One region of the Serratia rhizosphaerae genome, then DNA from elsewhere that is predicted to be linked to it. Evidence: predicted binding sites of a transcription regulator. Region 1 holds the regulator's gene; the other holds the start of a gene.
The links. Region 1 encodes Fur, which represses iron uptake genes when iron is present. Its sites were predicted from a motif close to ATAATAATGAGAACNACTATCAA; they were not measured.
Positions count from the first base shown of each region.

Region 2: the regulator Fur is predicted to act here: its motif matches at 1,698-1,720, upstream of FO014_RS17240 (Nramp family divalent metal transporter).

Region 1 is NZ_CP041764.1:874,601-878,022, reverse strand. Features, by position in the region: gene FO014_RS04140 (family 20 glycosylhydrolase) at 1-1,696, shown strand, start outside; gene fur (ferric iron uptake transcriptional regulator) at 1,811-2,257, opposite strand; gene fldA (flavodoxin FldA) at 2,573-3,112, opposite strand; gene ybfE (LexA regulated protein) at 3,336-3,422, opposite strand, start outside.
Region 2 is NZ_CP041764.1:3,705,796-3,709,217, reverse strand. Features, by position in the region: gene FO014_RS17245 (DUF2502 domain-containing protein) at 1-354, shown strand, start outside; gene FO014_RS17240 (Nramp family divalent metal transporter) at 410-1,651, opposite strand; gene FO014_RS17235 (NupC/NupG family nucleoside CNT transporter) at 2,031-3,218, shown strand; tRNA gene FO014_RS17230 (tRNA-Ala) at 3,342-3,417, opposite strand.

The sequences.
Region 1 (3,422 bases):
CGATAAAAAGATTGCCGCGCTGGAAGCGCGCGACGCGCCGCGCTTTGCCTATCGCGGCCTGTTCCTCGACGTGGCGCGTAACTTCCACCATAAAGATGCGGTGCTGCGCCTGCTGGATCAAATGGCGGCCTATAAGCTGAATAAATTCCATTTCCATCTGACCGACGATGAGGGCTGGCGTATTGAAATCCCCGGCCTGCCGGAGCTGACGGAGGTTGGCGGACAGCGCTGCCATGACCTGAGCGAAACCACCTGCCTGCTGCCGCAGTACGGTCAGGGGCCGGATGTGTACGGCGGTTTCTTCTCACGTCAGGATTACATCGACATTCTCAACTATGCGCAGGCGCGCCATATTGAGGTGATTCCGGAAATCGACATGCCGGCGCATGCCCGTGCGGCGGTGATCGCCATGGAGGCGCGCTATAAGAAACTGCATGCGCAGGGCAAACAGCAAGAAGCGCAGGAGTACCGGCTGGTGGATCCGACCGACACCTCGAACACCACCTCGGTGCAGTTCTTCAACCGCCAGAGCTACCTGAACCCATGTCTGGACTCTTCCACCCGCTTTGTTGACAAAGTGATGGGGGAAATTGCCAAGATGCATCAGCAGGCGGGGCAGCCGATCGGCACCTGGCACTTTGGCGGCGACGAGGCGAAAAACATCCGGCTGGGCGCCGGCTATACCGATGTGAAGAAGCCGGAAGCGGGCAAGGGCATGCTTGACCTGAACAAAGAAGACAAGCCATGGGCGAAGTCACAGGCCTGCCAACGGCTTATCGACAGCGGCAAAGTGGCGGATATGGCACATCTGCCGAGCTACTTCGGTCAGGAAGTCAGCAAGCTGGTGAAGGCGCACGGCATCGATCGGATGCAGGCCTGGCAGGATGGCCTGAAAGATGCCAAAGACGCCAAAGCGTTCGCCACCTCGCGCGTGGGCGTCAACTTCTGGGATACTCTGTACTGGGGCGGTTTTGACTCGGTGAACGACTGGGCCAACAAGGGCTATGAAGTGGTGGTTTCCAACCCGGACTATGTCTATCTGGACTTCCCGTATGAAGTGAACCCGAACGACAGCGGCTATTACTGGGGCACCCGCTTCAGCGACGAACGGAAAATCTTCAGCTTTGCGCCGGACAATATGCCGCAAAACGCGGAAACCTCGGTTGACCGCGACGGCAACGCCTTTACCGCCAAGAGCGATAAGCCGTGGCCGGGAGCGTATGGTCTGTCCGCCCAGCTGTGGAGCGAGGTGGTGCGCACCGATCCGCAGATGGAGTATATGATCTTCCCGCGCGCGCTGTCGGTGGCCGAACGCGCCTGGCACCGTGCCGAATGGGAGCTGGACTATCAGGCGGGCCGCGAATATAAGGGCGGTGAAACGCAGTTTGTCGATACCAAAAAGCTGGCGCAGGAGTGGCTGATTTTTGCCAATATTCTGGGGCAGCGCGAACTGGCCAAGCTGGATGCGGGCGGAATCAGTTACCGTCTGCCGGTGCCGGGCGCCCGTATTGTCGGCGGCAGGCTGGAGGCCAATATTGCGCTGCCGGGCCTGACGATCGAATATTCGACCGACGGCGGCCAGCGTTGGCAGCGTTATGATGATGCCGCCAGGCCGGCGGTGCAGGGCGAAGTGCAGATTCGTTCGGCAAGCCCGGATGGCAAGCGCTTTAGCCGCGCGGAGCCGGTAGCGGCTTAAGTCAACGTCTGCGGCGCCCGAACGGTATAACGGCGGGCGCCGCAGCTCACCCACGATCGGCAGGCATAAAAAAACCGCCGTGCGGCGGTTCCTGTTTACGCTGGCAGGCCAGCTTTACTTCTTGTTATGCAGCGTGTCGTTTTCACGGCAGTCACCGCTGGCACAGTGGCCGTACAGGTACAGGCTGTGGTTGGTGAGTTTGATGCCGTGCTGTTTGGCGATATCGCGCTGACGTTGTTCGATAGACTCATCGCTGAATTCGATCACTTTGCCGCAGTCCAGGCAGATCAGGTGATCGTGATGATGCTGTTGGGTCAGTTCGAATACTGACTTGCCGCCTTCGAAGTTATGGCGCGTGACGATACCGGCGTCGTCGAACTGGTTCAGTACGCGGTAAACCGTCGCCAGACCAATTTCTTCGCCCATGTCGATCAGTTTCTTATACAAATCTTCCGCACTGACATGATGGCAAGCCGGATCTTGCAGCACTTCCAGGATTTTGAGTCGCGGAAGCGTGACTTTTAAGCCGGCCTTCTTCAATGCGGTGTTGTTGTCAGTCATGCGGATTCAGTCCTGTTACTATGCTAATCAGTTGAGGCATTGTTGCCTGTGGCATCGGTCGGCACAAAGCGTTAATAGCGTCTCATTATAGAACCGGTTGCCCTAAATGGAAACCGCCGGTTGTTAACAAAAGCCTACTGCGCCGTTACATGTTGCGCGTGCAACATCTTGATGAATGGGATAAACCGGGGCCAAAGTCTACCGTGACGGGGAGGGAAGTTACTAATATGTAGCTTCTATTGCTTCAATCCGTGATGCCGATAACGGCCCCGCCGCTCAGCAGGGCCACCTATCGCAGCATTGCGGAGCGTTGAATCAGCCGATGATATCGGCCAGGCTCAGCTCTTCAACAATCTGTTTGACCCAGGCTTCCACGCGTTCGTTGGTCAGTTCCGGCTGGCGGTCTTCATCAATGGCCAAGCCGATAAAGTTGTCATCGTCCGCCAGACCCTTGGAGGCTTCGAAATGGTAGCCTTTGGTTGGCCAGTGGCCGACGATGGCAGCGCCGCGTGGTTCGATAATATCGCGGATGGTGCCCATCGCGTCACAGAAGTACTCGGCATAGTCTTCCTGATCGCCGCAGCCGAACAGCGCAACCAGCTTACCGTTGAAGTCTATTTCTTCCAGCGTCGGGAAAAAGTCGTCCCAGTCACATTGTGCTTCACCGTAGTACCAGGTCGGGATGCCCAGCAGCAAAATGTCAAATGCGTCCAGATCTTCTTTGCTGCTTTTGGCGATGTCGTGAATCTCAGCAACATCATCGCCGAAATCTTTGCGAAGGAGCTTTTGAATCATCTTGGCAATGTTTTCGGTATTGCCCGTGTCGCTGCCAAAGAAAATGCCTACGTTAGCCATATTGCGTATAACCTTTTAATTCAATAAATTACAATACGTTTCGCCTGCTGATCGCATCGGTATCGTTGTAAAGTGGCGTCTTGGTAAAGACCTGGGTCCTACCGGTAAACGCCTATCATGCCAGAAATTTGCTCCGGGGTTTTATCGCGTTCATGCGATGCCGGAAAGTAAGGCGGCGTTAAGCGAGCATCATCCTTACGCCGTGTGCGGCAGGCGCACGTTATTATTGCGACGGCTGCTCTTCCGCCAGCTGCGCCAGCAGCATCTGCTCGATCAGTTCGCTGCGGCTGATATTGCGCTGTTCGGCCAG
Region 2 (3,422 bases), 2.3 Mb from region 1:
CGTATCGGCGATCAGGACCGACGCGGCAACTATTGGGACGGCTATGACTGGCGTGACCGCGACTGGTGGGAGAGCCATCGCGGCCGAGAGTTGGGCGAACGCAGCCGGCGCGGCTACTACTGGGATGGTTATCGCTGGCGCGACCACGATTACTGGCGCAAACATTACTACTACCATGACGGACGCTATCGTAAATACGATAAGCACGAGTACAAAAGGTACAAGAAATACCAGAAAGAGCGCGAAAAAGAGTACAGGAAGTACCAAAAGGAACGTGATAAAGAATATAAAAAATACCAGAAAGAACGCTACAAAGAGTATAAGCACCACCATCGTCACCACCACGATGACTGATAGCAAACAGGGCGCGAATTCGCGCCCTGTTGTGTTTTGCGGCCGGCGTCGCCGGTTAGAACAGACTGCTCAACAGCAGGTAGCCGTTTAGTCCCACCACGATAGCGACGATCAACCAGCCAATGTTCTGAACCGCGCGCCCGTTGACCATCTCACCCATCAGCTCGCGGTTGCCGGTAAACTTCAGCAGCGGCACCAGCGCCAGCGCGATGCCGAAACTCAGCAGCACCTGGCTCATCACCAGAATATGCGTGGCGTCCATCCCCAGCATGATAACCACAAACGACGGCAGCATGGTCACCACCCGGCGCACCCACAACGGGATATAGAAGCGGACGAAGCCCTGCATCACCACCTGCCCCGCCAGCGTCCCCACCACGGTAGAGGAGAGACCGGCCGCCACCAGACTCAGGCCGAATACCGTGGCCGCCGCATGCCCCAGCAGCGGCTGCAGCGTCAGGTAAGCCTGGTCAAGATCGGCGATGCCGCTGTGGCCGCTAAAGTGGAAGGCCGCCGCGGCGGTGGCCATCATCGCCAGGTTAACGAAGCCGGCGATGGTCATCGCCAACGCCACGTCGACCTTGGTCGAGGCATAGCGCTGCGCCTTGGAACTGTTGCCGGCGGTCTGCGTCAGCGACGAATGCAGATAAATCACGTGCGGCATAATAGTAGCGCCGAGCACACCGGCGGCCAGGAACACCGCATCACCATTAGGCAGATCCGGTATCGCCATGCCTTTAACCAACCCGCTCAGCTGCGGCTGCGAGAACACCAGCTCGACAATATAGGCCGCGGCGACAAACAGCAGCAACCCGCCGATCACCAGCTCCAGCGGCTTTTGCCCGCGCTTTTGCAGCATCAAAATCAGGAAAGTGGCAATACCGGTCAGGATCGCCCCTTCCAGCAAAGTCACGCCCAACAACAGTTTGAAACCTATCGCCGCGCCGATAAATTCGGCCAGGTCGGTCGCCATGGCAATAATCTCCGCCTGCACCCAATAGGCCCATACTGCCGGACGCGGCAGGCGATCGCGAATATGTTCAGCCAGGTTCTTGCCGGTGGCGATCCCCAATTTGGCAGACAGCAGTTGAATCAGCATCGCCATCACATTGGCCCACACCACCACCCACAGCAGTTTATAGCCAAAGGAGGCGCCGGACTGGATATTGGTGGCGAAGTTACCGGGATCGATATAGCCGATGGCGGCGATAAATGCCGGTCCCATCAGAGAAAGTTTGATCTTTCTGGACGGGCGGTCGGTTGATGTTGAGGAGTTAACCGCGCGACTGTTCAGCATATCGTGAAACCCTTACTATTATTAAGCTAACCATCATCCTACCAAGATGATAATAATTATCAATCGCATTTAATGCGGTAATACTTATCTCTGTGATAGACGGCAACGAAGGTTGAAGAACAGATCGCAGCAAATTCAAACGCTTTGTACCCAACAAAACGGCACAGATGCAGGACGAAATACGCCTAATACTCAAATTAACACAAAATCCCCACGAATGCGCACAATTATTAACATGTTGATTTTTGGTGGTTTATTATGCTGATTTGAGAAAAATCCCAGTGTAATTTTCCATATTTGTAATTGAACTCTCGTTTTTAAACGTAGCGTTACATAGAATGACAACCGAAATTCAGCCTGCCTCAAGTTTGGAGCACACATGTCCCATATTGCGCACTTTGCGTTAGCGTTAGTGGTGGTGGCGATTCTCGCGCTGTTGGTCTGCCGCGATCGCAAAAGCATCCGCATTCGCTATGTTATTCAATTATTGGTTATCGAAGTGTTACTGGCCTACTTCTTCCTGCATTCGGAAGCGGGATTGGGCTTTGTAAAAGGATTCGCCGCGCTGTTTGACAAGCTGCTCGGATTTGCAGGACAAGGGACTGAGTTTGTATTTGGCGGCATGGGTGATAAAGGCCTGGCGTTCTTCTTCCTGAAGGTGCTGTGCCCGATCGTCTTTATCTCCGCGCTGATCGGTATTCTGCAATATATTAAAGTGCTGCCGGTTGTGATCCGCGTCATCGGCACCGTGCTGTCGAAAGTGAACGGGATGGGCAAGCTCGAATCGTTCAACGCCGTCAGCTCGCTGATCCTCGGCCAGTCCGAAAACTTTATCGCCTATAAAGATATTCTCGGCAAGATGTCGGAAAAACGCATGTACACCATGGCGGCCACCGCCATGTCGACGGTGTCCATGTCGATCGTCGGCGCCTATATGTCGATGCTGGACGCAAAATTTGTGGTGGCAGCGCTGGTGCTCAACATGTTCAGCACCTTTATCGTGCTGTCTCTGATCAACCCGTACGACACCAGCCAGGAAGAAGAGCTGCACCTGGGCAACCTGCATGAAGGCCAGAGCTTCTTTGAAATGCTGGGGGAATATATTCTGGCGGGCTTTAAGGTGGCGATTATCGTCGCCGCGATGCTGATCGGCTTCATCGCACTGATCGCCGCCGTCAACGCCCTGTTCAGCGCCGTCTTCGGTCTGAGTTTCCAAGAGCTTCTCGGCTACTTCTTCTATCCGTTCGCCTGGATTATGGGTATTCCCAAGCATGAAGCGCTGCAGGTCGGCAGTATTATGGCGACCAAGCTGGTTTCCAATGAGTTCGTCGCGATGATGGAGCTGCAGAAAATCAGCGCCGAACTGACGCCGCGCAGCCAAGGGATGCTGTCGGTATTCCTGGTGTCGTTTGCCAACTTCTCCTCCATCGGCATCGTCGCCGGGGCGATTAAAGGCCTGAACGAACATCAGGGCAACGTGGTTTCCCGCTTCGGCCTGAAGCTGGTTTACGGCTCTACGCTGGTCAGCATTCTGTCCGCCTCTATCGCCGGCCTGGTGCTGGGATAAACGCCGCGCAGCGGTTAAGAAAGGTCGCTACGGCGGCCTTTTTTATTGGCTAGTGTTCCGGATAAGGCTGCGCTAAACGCTGCAAAGCAAAAAGCCGACCCTAAGGTCGGCTTTTCTAAATGATGGTGGAGCTAAGCGGGATCGAACCGCTGACCTCTTGCATGCCATGCAAGCGCTCTCCCAGCTGAGCTATAGCCCCACAAA